One region of the Yersinia hibernica genome, then DNA from elsewhere that is predicted to be linked to it. Evidence: predicted binding sites of a transcription regulator. Region 1 holds the regulator's gene; each other region holds the start of a gene.

Region 1 (3,192 bases):
TAATCGCATCACCACACCCGATAGGCTTATCGGGTGCCATTCCCCATTAATCTGTGTGGTTATACCTGTTATTCCTGCCGAAAGTTGTTAAAATTAATACCCACAACAAAAATACAACAATTACGATTTTAACCGCCCCTCACCTTTCTTAGCGCTGGCTAATGATTGAATTTGAGGAGCAAACACCCTGAGCAACCCCGAAAGGAGAGCGCGATGTCTTTTGAATTACCGGCATTACCTTATGCACAAAATGCACTGGAACCGCACATTTCTGCTGAAACGCTGGAATACCATTACGGCAAGCACCACAACACCTATGTGGTCAACCTCAATAATCTGATTAAAGATACCGAATTTGCGGGTAAAACCCTGGAAGAGATAGTCAAAACCTCCAGTGGTGGCATCTTTAATAATGCGGCCCAAGTCTGGAATCACACCTTTTACTGGCACTGTTTGTCACCCAATGGGGGCGGCGAACCGACAGGCAAAATTGCCGCTGCCATTCAGCAATCTTTCGGTTCTTTCGCTGAATTTAAAGCACAATTTACTGATGCCGCAGTGAAAAACTTTGGTGCGGGCTGGACGTGGCTGGTCAAAAAAGCGGATGGCTCCCTAGCCATTGTCAGTACATCAAATGCAGCAACACCGCTGACGACCCAAGATAAGCCGCTGTTGACGGTGGATGTATGGGAACACGCTTATTATATTGATTATCGTAATGCGCGACCAAAATACCTGGAGAACTTCTGGGCTTTGGTTAACTGGTCTTTTGTTGAGCAGAATTTAGCTTAATCGCGGCGCAATAATTAAGGGCGGGTAAACCGCCCTACTTATCACCGGCATGCAGGTGAATTAATTCATTACCGCCACGAAGCTAAAGACAATAATCATTGCCAGCGCACCAACAGTGGTAATTAGCGACATCTTCAGATTGGTATCCATAAAAACTCCTCAGCCGGTTAATTTTAGTAGGGAAAAGGCACACAATGAGTGCGTCAAATCATTTTCCCACAGTTAGGGAAAAAAATCTTGTGCTCATTACGCACTTTATAACATTGATTAGCGCTTCCACTTTTCCTCCAGATCAGACAAAATTCGCAGTTCATAACTGCATACTGACTAATAACATCCAATAAATAGGCTCAGACCACCATCTGACTTCGCTCGCCAGCCCACTATCGTGTTGCTGTCTGAGCGGTATTCGAGTCATGCAGGCAAACGATTAACATAATACTTACCTGCTGTAACAGGTGAGCTTAGGAGTCATTTTTTCTATGGCAACGATTAAAGATGTGGCCAAACACGCGGGTGTGTCCACCACCACCGTTTCGCACGTTATCAATAAAACTCGTTTCGTCGCCGAAAATACCAAGGCCGCTGTGTGGGCGGCCATTAAAGAGCTGCATTATTCACCCAGCGCGGTGGCCCGTAGCTTGAAAGTCAATCACACCAAATCCATTGGCTTATTGGCGACATCCAGTGAAGCACCCTATTTTGCTGAAGTGATCGAGGCAGTTGAAAATAGCTGTTATAGCCAAGGTTACACCCTCATTTTATGTAACTCACATAATAATCTGGATAAACAAAAAGCCTATTTGGCCATGCTGGCACAAAAACGTGTCGATGGATTATTGGTGATGTGTTCTGAATATCCGGAACAATTACTGGGAATGTTGGAAGATTATCGCAATATCCCTATGGTGGTGATGGACTGGGGCACTGCTCGTGGCGATTTTACCGACTCGATTATTGATAATGCTTTCGAAGGCGGCTATTTAGCCGGTCGTTATCTTATCGAGCGCGGTCACCGCGATATTGGCGCTATTCCTGGTCAATTATCGCGTAATACCGGGGGGGGCCGCCATCAGGGCTTTTTGAAAGCCCTGGAAGAAGCCAATATTCCATTACGTGATGAGTGGGTGGTGCAAGGCGATTTTGAGCCGGAGTCTGGTTATAAGGCTATGCACCAAATTCTGACACAAAAACATCGTCCGACGGCCGTGTTCTGTGGTGGCGATATTATGGCAATGGGCGCAATATGTGCTGCGGATGAACTGGGCCTGCGAGTGCCACAAGATATTTCAGTGATCGGGTATGATAATGTGCGCAATGCCCGCTATTTCTCACCGGCGCTGACCACCATTCATCAACCCAAAGAGAGATTGGGTGAAATGGCTTTTGCCATGTTACTCGACCGTATTGTCAGTAAACGCGAAGACCCGCAAACCATTGAAGTCCATCCGAAACTGATAGAGCGCCGCTCTGTTGCTGATGGCCCCTATCGCGATTATCGCCGTTAAGCTTCCCCTGCCGGTAGCCCCACAGGTTACCGGCAGCTCATCCTGCCGCTCCCGGCGTGCCATCATTATCATCTTTTAGCCACTCATCATTTAGCGTGACACTGTCACCCAGATAATCCAGCATCCATGCTAAGGCTGGGGAATGATTATGCTGCTCCCAGGTCAAACAACACGGGCTGTCCGGCAGGGGCTCTGTCAGTGTTAATGCCGCCAATTTTCCTTGTTGAATCAATGGTGACACCATATGGGCCGGAACCATTCCGATACATAACCCTTCACACAAGCAGTCTATTCCCGTCGCCCAATCCGGTGCGACTAACCGCTGCTGATTATCCAATGTCCAGGTATCCCGTTTAGGTAAATTTCGCGCGGTATCCTCCAGGCACAAAGAGGGATAAGGCCGCAGCTGGTCATCATTAATAGGCCCGGTTAATTGGGCTAAAGGATGATTGACACTGACCACACAATGCCAGCTCAAAAAACCCATGTCACGAAACACAAACCGCCCACCCACCGGGATAGCACGTGTTGCCCCAATAGCCATATCAGCTTGCCCATCCACCAGTGCATCCCAGACGCCGTTAAACACTTCATAACGCACCCGCAATTCGATATCCGGGAAATGACGATAAAAATCCTGCACTAAACGGCGACTGCGCTGTGGTTTGACGATTTTATCAATCACAATATTTAATTGCCCGCGCCAACCATTCGCGACTTGCTGGCACTGACGGCGTGTGTCATTCATTTTTTTGATAACATCGCGGGCTTCTTTGATAAAAACTCTGCCTGCCTCCGTCAATTCTACGTCGCGATGACGCCGCGTAAATAAAGAGACCGCCAGCCACTCCTCTAATTGTCGTACAGTATAACTGACCGCGGACGGCACCCG
Region 2 (3,192 bases), 380 kb from region 1:
ACTACACTGACGCCATTGACATTTTGGTAGCTTCTGGACAGAAATTTGAAAATGATGTCTCTTGGGGCATTGATTTATCTTCTGAGCATGAACGTTACTTAGCTGAGAAACACTTTAAAGCTCCGGTTGTGGTTAAAAACTATCCAAAAGATATCAAAGCTTTCTATATGCGGATGAACGAAGATGGCAAAACCGTGGCGGCGATGGATGTTCTCGCCCCTGGCATTGGTGAGATTATCGGTGGTTCACAACGTGAAGAGCGTTTAGATGTCCTGGATGCTCGTCTGGCAGAAATGGGCCTCAATAAAGAAGATTATTGGTGGTATCGTGACCTGCGTCGCTATGGCACAGTGCCACACTCAGGTTTTGGCCTTGGATTTGAGCGTTTGATCTCATATGTAACAGGGGTTCAAAACGTACGGGACGTAATTCCATTCCCTCGGACACCAAGAAATGCCAGTTTCTAAGTTCGTCATTTAGAAAAAATTTGTATTTTTGTATAAATAAAAGCCAGCTCTGCTGGCTTTTGTCATTTTTTAAAGTTCGATCTGAATCACAAAGTTCCCTGATATTTACATTTAGTAACACATTGTGCCCTAATGAAACATATTCTGGTAATTGGTAGCATTTTCGGTGTGGATTATAGGGCCTGTGAATGGAACACTGCGTTCAGACACAGACGACACCAAACTCTCAACAATAGTTCCAAAAAAATTATTGGCGGCAGTGGCAGGTGTCCGAATAACACCAATGAGGGTAATAATAATGATGAAGCGCAATATTCTTGCAGTAGTAATCCCAGCACTGTTAGCAGCTGGCGCAGCTAATGCAGCAGAAATCTACAACAAAGACGGCAACAAACTTGACCTGTACGGTAAAGTTGACGCGCGTCACCAGTTCTCTGATAACGCTAAACAAGACGGCGACAAATCTTATGTTCGTTTTGGCTTCAAAGGCGAAACCCAAATTACTGACCAACTGACCGGTTACGGCCAGTGGGAATACAACGTTCAAGCCAACAACACCGAAGGCGGTGACGCTCAAGATGGCAACGCAACCCGCCTGGGCTTTGCTGGTCTGAAATTTGCTGAATTCGGTTCATTCGACTACGGCCGTAACTACGGCGTAATCTATGACGTCAACGCATGGACTGACATGCTGCCAGTGTTCGGTGGTGATTCAATCTCCAACTCTGACAACTACATGACTGGCCGTTCTACTGGCCTGGCAACTTACCGTAACACCAACTTCTTCGGTCTGGTTGACGGTCTGAACTTTGCCCTGCAATACCAAGGCAAAAACGAACGTAATGGCAATGTTAAAGAGTCTAATGGCGACGGCTTCGGCATGTCTTCAACTTACGACATCGGCTACGGCGTGAACTTCGGTGCTGGTTACTCTACTGCAAACCGTACGACTCTGCAGAAAGATTCTTCTACCGCTCCAGGTAACCAAGCGCAAGCATGGAACGTTGGTGCTAAATACGACGCTAACAACGTATACTTGGCTGTTATGTATGCTGAAACTCAGAACATGACTCCATACGGTACTGCAACTAACACTATCGCGAACAAAACTCGTGACCTGGAAATTACTGCACAGTACCAATTCGACTTCGGTCTGCGTCCATCTTTAGGCTATGTTCAGTCTAAAGGCAAGGATCTGAATGACGCAACTGGCGACAACCATGACCTGTTGAAATATGTTTCTGTTGGTTCTTACTACTACTTCAACAAAAACATGTCTACCTATGTTGATTACAAAATCAACTTGCTGGACGAAGACACCTTCACTGTTAAAAACGGTCTGAACACAGACAACGTTGTTGGTGTTGGCTTGGTTTACCAGTTCTAAGTTAAACTTAATCACGCAGTTCATCTGCTGATGTAAGTTAAAAAAGACAGGGCCTCGGCTCTGTCTTTTTGTTTTCACCTTAGTCAATTTAGGGATATTACGCTACTGATTGGCCTATTCTGCCGATTTTTCACCCTGAATCCCCTCGCCTCACAACATTCATTTCTTTTTCTCGCAAACGGTTGGCAAAGTCTGCAACTGGCGCTACCCTGATGGTTCTGTTTGCTTAACGCTAAGCCATGGAAGCCTCTGACATGTTTGAAAAAATCACTGCTGCACCAGCGGACCCAATTCTGGGCCTGACCGATATTTTCCGCGCGGATGACCGCCCTAATAAAATTAACCTGGGGATTGGTGTCTACAAAGACGAAACCGGGAAGACGCCGGTGCTGACCAGCGTAAAGAAAGCTGAGCAGTATTTGCTAGAAAATGAAGTCACCAAAAATTATTTAGGTATTGATGGCCTGCCAGTTTTCGCCAGTTGTACTCAGGAACTGCTGTTCGGGGCTAGCAGTGCGATTATTGCTGATAAACGTGCTCGCACCGCACAAACCCCCGGGGGTACTGGTGGATTACGTATCGCCGCTGACTTTATTGCCCACCAAACCAGCGCCAAACGTGTCTGGGTCAGCAATCCAAGCTGGCCAAACCATAAAAACATCTTCGCTGCTGCTGGATTAGAAGTTGTTGAATATGCCTATTATGACGCTGCAAACCATGCGCTGGACTTCGATGGCTTATTAAATAGCCTGTCAGAAGCGCAAGCGGGCGATGTCGTGCTGTTCCATGGCTGTTGCCATAACCCAACCGGGATCGACCCAACAGAAGCGCAGTGGAGCCAATTGGCTGAACTGTCGGTCGCAAAAGGTTGGTTGCCGCTGTTTGACTTCGCTTATCAGGGCTTTGCTAAAGGCTTGGAAGAAGATGCTCAGGGCTTGCGTATTTTTGCCGCTAAGCATCAAGAATTGATTGTTTGCAGTTCTTATTCCAAAAACTTCGGTTTATATAATGAGCGTGTTGGGGCTTGCACAGTGGTTGCCGCAAGCAGTGAAGTGGCTGATATTGCTTTTAGCCAAGTGAAAGCAGTTATTCGGGCTAACTATTCCAACCCACCAGCTCATGGTGCTTCAGTTGTTGCGACCATACTCAGCAATCCTGCGCTGCGTGCTATTTGGGAACAAGAACTGACAGATATGCGCCAGCGTATTCATCGTATGCGCCAGTTGTTTGTTAATACATTGCAAGAGAAAGGCGCTCAGCAAGATTTCAGCTTTATCATTAACCAGAATGGTATGTTCTCATTCAGTGGCTTGACGAAAGAACAAGTTCTGCGCTTGC
Region 3 (3,192 bases), 1.7 Mb from region 1:
AAACTCAGCTTTGGTGCGCAATTCATTGATGGTGCCACAGCCGGTCAACCCCATACATGAGCGCAGGCCGCCCATTTGCTGATGCACAATCTCTTTCAACAAACCTTTATATGCCACCCGCCCCTCGATACCTTCAGGTACCAATTTATCGGCAGCATTGTCGGTCTGGAAATAGCGATCTGAAGAGCCTTTAGACATCGCCCCCAAAGAACCCATACCACGGTAAGATTTGAATGAACGGCCCTGATAGAGCTCGATTTCACCCGGAGATTCTTCAGTCCCCGCCAGCATAGAGCCCACCATCACGCAGGACGCACCGGCTGCAATGGCTTTAGCAATATCGCCGGAGAAACGAATACCACCATCGGCGATAACCGGAATTCCAGTGCCTTCCAGCGCCTCAACCGCATCAGCAATTGCCGTAATCTGTGGCACACCCACACCGGTCACAATGCGGGTGGTACAGATTGAGCCCGGGCCGATACCCACTTTAACCGCGCTGACACCGGCATCAGCCAATGCTTTAGCCCCGGCCCCGGTCGCCACATTCCCGCCAACAATTTGCAGGTTCGGATATTTAGCGCGGGTTTCGCGGATACGCTGTAAAACCCCTTCAGAGTGACCATGGGAGGAGTCAATAAGCAGAACATCAACCCCCGCGGCAACCAGCGCATCAATACGCTCTTCATTGCCAGCACCGGCACCGACAGCAGCACCAACACGTAGCCGGCCATGCTCGTCTTTACAGGCATTAGGCTTGCGTTCGGCTTTCTGGAAGTCTTTTACCGTGATCATGCCGCGCAGATGGAAACTGTCGTCAACCACCAAGGCTTTCTCGACCCGCTTTTCATGCATTTTTTGCAGAACAACGTCGCGAGCTTCGCCTTCCTTAACAGTCACCAGGCGCTCTTTCGGGGTCATTACCGCAGTCACCGGTTGGTCTAAGTCGGTCACGAAGCGAACGTCACGGCCAGTAATGATCCCGACCAATTCGTAATCTTCGGTCACCACCGGATAACCGGCGAAACCATTACGGGCGGTCAGTTCTTTCACTTGGCGCAGGGTGGTGGTTGGGGTCACAGTCTGTGGCTCGGTAACCACGCCACTTTCGTGTTTTTTCACCCGGCTAACTTCTTCAGCCTGGCGCTCGATGGACATATTTTTGTGGATGAACCCTAAACCGCCCTCTTGTGCCAGCGCTATGGCCAGACGAGCTTCGGTTACGGTATCCATTGCTGCGGACAGCATAGGGATATTTAGGCGGATAGTTGCAGTCAGTTGGGTACCCAGTTCTGCCGTATTAGGCAACACTGTGGAGTGGGCTGGAACCAGGAGGACGTCATCAAATGTTAGAGCTTCTTTCGCGATACGTAGCATGGGCAATATCTCACCAAGGTGAATGTAAAAAGATAAAATATTGCCGTGGCATTATACAGAGCGTAATCGGTTGCCTCCAGCACTTTCTCATTATTTTTCTTGCCAAGCAGTTTGAGGCAGGTAATATCAATCAATTAAGTGCTTGTTTAAAAACTTGATCTAGGTCACATGTCACAATCTTCTGCGTCATCAATTTTTACTGTTAGCCGCCTGAATCAGACGGTGCGACAGCTGTTGGAAATGGAAATGGGCCAGATTTGGCTCACTGCCGAGATTTCCAACTTCTCTCAACCCTCGTCTGGTCATTGGTATTTCACCTTGAAAGACGATCGGGCGCAGGTGCGCTGCGCGATGTTTCGCAACAGTAATCGTCGGGCAACATTTCGCCCGCAAAATGGCCAGCAAGTGTTGGTCAGGGCCACAATTACCCTGTATGAACCGCGCGGTGATTACCAATTAATTGCCGAAAGCATGCAACCTGCCGGTGACGGGTTACTGCAACAGCAGTTTGAACAACTCAAGCAACAATTGGCCGCCGAAGGGCTTTTTGACCAAAGTTATAAACAATCGCTGCCCACCCCGGCGAAAAAAGTCGGGGTTATTACCTCATCCAGCGGCGCGGCACTGCACGATGTTTTGCAGGTATTACAACGCCGTGATCCTTCATTGCCGGTCATTATTTATCCCACATCAGTGCAAGGTGTTGATGCCCCGTTACAAATTGTTCGTGCTATTCAATTAGCCAACTTACGCGGTGAATGTGATGTGCTGATTGTCGGGCGCGGGGGCGGTTCACTGGAAGATTTGTGGAGTTTTAATGACGAGCGAGTGGCGCGCGCCATTTTTAACAGCCGCATTCCGATTGTCAGTGCCGTCGGCCATGAAACCGACATCACCATTGCTGACTTCGTCGCTGACTTACGCGCGCCAACCCCTTCAGCCGCGGCAGAGTTAGTCAGCCGCAACCAGCTTGAGCTAGTCAGGCAAATTCAGGGGCAGCAGCAGCGGATGGAAATGGCGATGGATTACTATTTGGCGCAGCGCAGCCAGCAATTCACGCGCCTTGAGCACCGGCTGCAACAACAACATCCGCATTTACGCCTGGCGCGTCAGCAAACACTGTTGCTGAAGTTACAGCGCCGATTAACCGAGAGCGCGCAAAGCCAAATTCGTTTATTAAGCCGGCGCACTGAGCGGTTACAACAGCGCTTGGTTCAAGTGCAGCCGCAAGGACAGATCCACCGTTATAACCAGCGGGTACAGCAGCAAGAATACCGCTTACGTCAAGCCTTGGAGCGCCAACTTAATGGTTATCGCCAGCGCTTTGGTATTGCCTGCTCACAATTGGAGACGGTCAGCCCACTGGCTACACTGGCCCGAGGCTACAGTGTCACGCAGACCCCTGAAGGCACCTTACTCAAGACTACCCAGCAAGTGCATACCGGCGATAAGCTCACCACCAGATTACAAGATGGTTGGGTGGAAAGTGAAATCACCCAGATTAACGTGGCAAAGAAAAATGTCGCCAAGAAGCCGCGCCAGCGTAAAGTCGCGGAGTAACACTCAGCCAGCACGATTTTTGCCCGCTAACCAAACCGCTCTGCCGGCCCATCACACCGTCGGCAGATAACTAAAGTGAACACGGCTTTTCGAAATCAGCCCATGCCCCTGCTGGCAAAAATAATCAACCGCACCGCACGCTTTCAATACTTGCAGCGGTTTGCCGCAATCAGGACAATCCGCCTGCTGTTGATAGCTACCATGACAGTTAGCGCAATGAAAGTGACCACTCACTTGCACCATTGCCAACTGGCA
Region 4 (3,192 bases), 930 kb from region 1:
TCATGGCTAGAGAATGCGGCGTGCATTGGCGTCACCGCCGGGGCCTCGGCACCGGATATTCTGGTGCAGCAAGTTATTGCTCGCTTGCAAACCCTCGGGGCTGGCGGGTCTGTTGAACTACGTGGTCGTGAAGAAAATATCGTCTTTGAAGTTCCCAAAGAATTACGTGTTGAGGTTAAACAGATCGATTGATCTCGGCTAAGTATTCATCAGCAATATCAAGCAGCCCTTCGTGGCTGCTTTTTTTACCGGTAAATATCGTAATAACTGCATGAATATGCTTAATAAGCGCATTATGCTTGATGAAGGGTAATCGCACTGTAACCCGCTGAATGGGGCATTTGGCCGCTTACAAAGGCTATCGGCTTGAGGCGGCGGACGTGATGCAAGGAATTAAGTGGTTTCACTGATAAAAATGGGCGTATATCATTTTTTTCTAATACAGATTAAATAGGCTGGTAGAGTCCATGGCAGGCAGCTAATCTGAACCCTTGTCAGGGTAGATGACACAATATTGGGAGAACTAATGACTGATTCAACAATTCGTATCGCCGTTGTCGGCGCGGGTGGCCGCATGGGCCGGCAGCTTATCCAGGCAATTACACAGACAAAAGGTGTTGTACTGGGGGCTGCTGTTGAGCGGGTAGGTTCCACGTTAGTGGGAAGTGATGCGGGTGAATTGGCCGGTACCGGTTCACTGAATATCCAGGTAAATGATGATTTATCGAAAGTAACTGATCATTTTGATGTGTTGATCGACTTTACTCGCCCAGAGGGCACATTGGAACATTTAGCGATTTGCCGCAAACACCGTAAAGCCATGGTCATTGGTACCACTGGCTTTGATGATGCTGGCAAAGCCGTTATCAGTGCCGCCGCATCGGATATTGGCATTGTGTTCGCCGCCAACTTCAGTGTTGGGGTCAATGTGGTGCTTAAGTTGCTTGAGAAGGCCGCTAAAGTGATGGGGGATTACACCGATATCGAAATTATTGAAGCCCATCATCGCCATAAAGTGGATGCGCCATCGGGTACCGCGTTGGCAATGGGGGAGGCGATAGCCGAATCTTTAGGTCGGTCACTGAAAGATTGTGCCGTTTATAGCCGCGAGGGCCACACCGGAGAGCGTCAGCCGGGTACTATCGGTTTTGCCACTGTGCGCGCAGGCGATATTGTCGGGGAACATACCGCGATGTTTGCTGATATTGGCGAGCGGGTTGAAATCACGCACAAAGCGAGCAGTCGCATGACTTTTGCCAATGGGGCGGTTAAGTCTGCTATTTGGGTATCTAAGCACCAAAATGGCCTATTTGACATGCGGGATGTACTGAATTTAAACGAACTTTAATGGTGTAAAGTACAACCCGTGATGTGGTTGTTTTTATCATAATCATATGATAACAGGGCAATATTTTATTGTCCTTTTTTATTTAAATTGATAAATAATACAATTAATTATATTTTTTATTGTTAACATTTATTTTTATGTGTTTTCTATCTATTTTTTGTCTTTTATCCTCCCCGTTAAGCCCTATTACTCATTTTCATCACACCAGCGCGTTTTTTTTCAGTCACTCACCCTCGCAACCGTTTACTATATTAAGTTAGCATGTGTTTTTGCCACGGTAATCTACTCATTTTAATGAGAACGTTAAAAAACAGAGAAAAAATGGCACTTTGGCTAGACAAGAGCATCACTCATCATTAAAATGCGCCCAATTTGCCAAAAATTAGCTTTGAGGGCGGTTTTTGCATTGATTTAGGTCGCTAGGTATGAATTAATATGCAAATAATGTGACTGTTTATTCCTTGGAGGGTGTTTTGATTAAGTCAGCGCTATTGGTTCTCGAAGACGGAACCCAATTTCACGGTCGGGCCATCGGGGCAGAGGGTACGGCAGTGGGGGAAGTGGTCTTCAATACGTCGATGACCGGTTATCAAGAAATCCTTACTGATCCTTCCTACTCCCGCCAGATAGTCACTCTTACTTATCCTCATATCGGCAATGTCGGCACCAATGCCTCCGATGAAGAATCCTCCGCAGTACACGCCCAAGGTCTTGTCATTCGCGACCTGCCATTGATTGCCAGCAACTACCGTAATGAAGAAGGCTTAGCTGAATATCTCAAGCGCCACAATATCGTGGCAATTGCGGATATCGATACGCGTAAGTTGACCAGGTTACTGCGCGAGAAGGGTGCACAAAACGGCTGCATTATTGTGGGTGATTTGTCTGATGCTGCGTTGGCACTGGAAAAAGCCAAAGCATTTCCGGGCTTAAAAGGCATGGATCTGGCCAAAGAAGTGACCACCAAAGAGGTTTATCACTGGCTGCAAGGTAGTTGGACATTAGAAGGGGATTTACCGGCTGCGAAACAGCCAGCAGACCTCCCATTCCATGTTGTTGCTTACGACTATGGTGTGAAGCGCAATATTCTGCGTATGCTGGTTGATAGAGGCTGCCGCCTAACTGTTGTCCCGGCACAGACCCCAGCTGAAGATGTTCTGAAGTTAAGTCCGGATGGTATTTTCCTGTCCAACGGCCCAGGCGATCCGGAGCCATGTGATTATGCTATCGCGGCGATTAAACGCTTCTTGGATACTGATATCCCGGTGTTTGGTATTTGCCTAGGCCATCAGTTGCTGGCCCTAGCGAGCGGCGCAAAAACGGTCAAAATGAAGTTTGGTCATCACGGTGGCAACCACCCGGTAAAAGACCTGGATGCCAATTGCGTGATGATCACCGCGCAGAACCACGGTTTTGCGGTTGATGAAACCTCATTGCCCTCCAACCTACGCACCACACACGTTTCTTTATTCGATGGTTCTCTGCAAGGGATTCACCGTACCGATAAAGCAGCGTTTAGCTTCCAGGGGCACCCGGAAGCCAGCCCAGGGCCGCATGATGCCGCCCCGCTGTTTGATCACTTTATCGAGCTGATTAAAGCTCATCGCGCGACCGCGAGCCATACCAATAAATAATCAGGAGCGAATACCATGCCAAAACGTACAGATATAAAAAGCATCCTGATTCTGGGCGCAGGCCCGATTGTTATCGGCCAGGCTTGTGAGTTTGACTATTCGGGTGCTCAGGCTTGTAAGGCACTGCGCGAAGAGGGTTACCGCGTTATTCTGGTGAACTCTAACCCCGCCACCATCATGACTGACCCCGAGATGGCCGATGCAACTTAT

The links. Region 1 encodes PurR, which represses purine synthesis genes. Its sites were predicted from a motif close to CANGCAAACGTTTGCNTG; they were not measured.
Region 2: D5F51_RS06125 (amino acid aminotransferase) is a predicted target of PurR. The motif match lies at 2,026-2,043, and genes of this name have one in related genera.
Region 3: guaB (IMP dehydrogenase) is a predicted target of PurR. The motif match lies at 1,437-1,454, and genes of this name have one in related genera.
Region 4: carA (glutamine-hydrolyzing carbamoyl-phosphate synthase small subunit) is a predicted target of PurR. The motif match lies at 1,581-1,598, and genes of this name have one in related genera.

What each region holds. Positions count from the first base shown of each region.
Region 1 is NZ_CP032487.1:1,696,291-1,699,482, reverse strand. It holds gene D5F51_RS08035 (C40 family peptidase) at 1-3, shown strand, start outside; gene sodB (superoxide dismutase [Fe]) at 214-792, shown strand; gene cydH (cytochrome bd-I oxidase subunit CydH) at 853-942, opposite strand; gene purR (HTH-type transcriptional repressor PurR) at 1,275-2,300, shown strand; gene punR (DNA-binding transcriptional activator PunR) at 2,338-3,192, opposite strand, start outside.
Region 2 is NZ_CP032487.1:1,317,472-1,320,663, reverse strand. It holds gene asnS (asparagine--tRNA ligase) at 1-467, shown strand, start outside; gene ompF (porin OmpF) at 769-1,854, shown strand; gene D5F51_RS06125 (amino acid aminotransferase) at 2,109-3,192, shown strand, end outside.
Region 3 is NZ_CP032487.1:3,398,976-3,402,167, forward strand. It holds gene guaB (IMP dehydrogenase) at 1-1,377, opposite strand, end outside; gene xseA (exodeoxyribonuclease VII large subunit) at 1,546-2,937, shown strand; gene D5F51_RS16010 (zinc ribbon domain-containing protein) at 2,989-3,192, opposite strand, start outside.
Region 4 is NZ_CP032487.1:763,386-766,577, forward strand. It holds gene ispH (4-hydroxy-3-methylbut-2-enyl diphosphate reductase) at 1-192, shown strand, start outside; gene dapB (4-hydroxy-tetrahydrodipicolinate reductase) at 527-1,348, shown strand; gene carA (glutamine-hydrolyzing carbamoyl-phosphate synthase small subunit) at 1,822-2,982, shown strand; gene carB (carbamoyl-phosphate synthase large subunit) at 2,998-3,192, shown strand, end outside.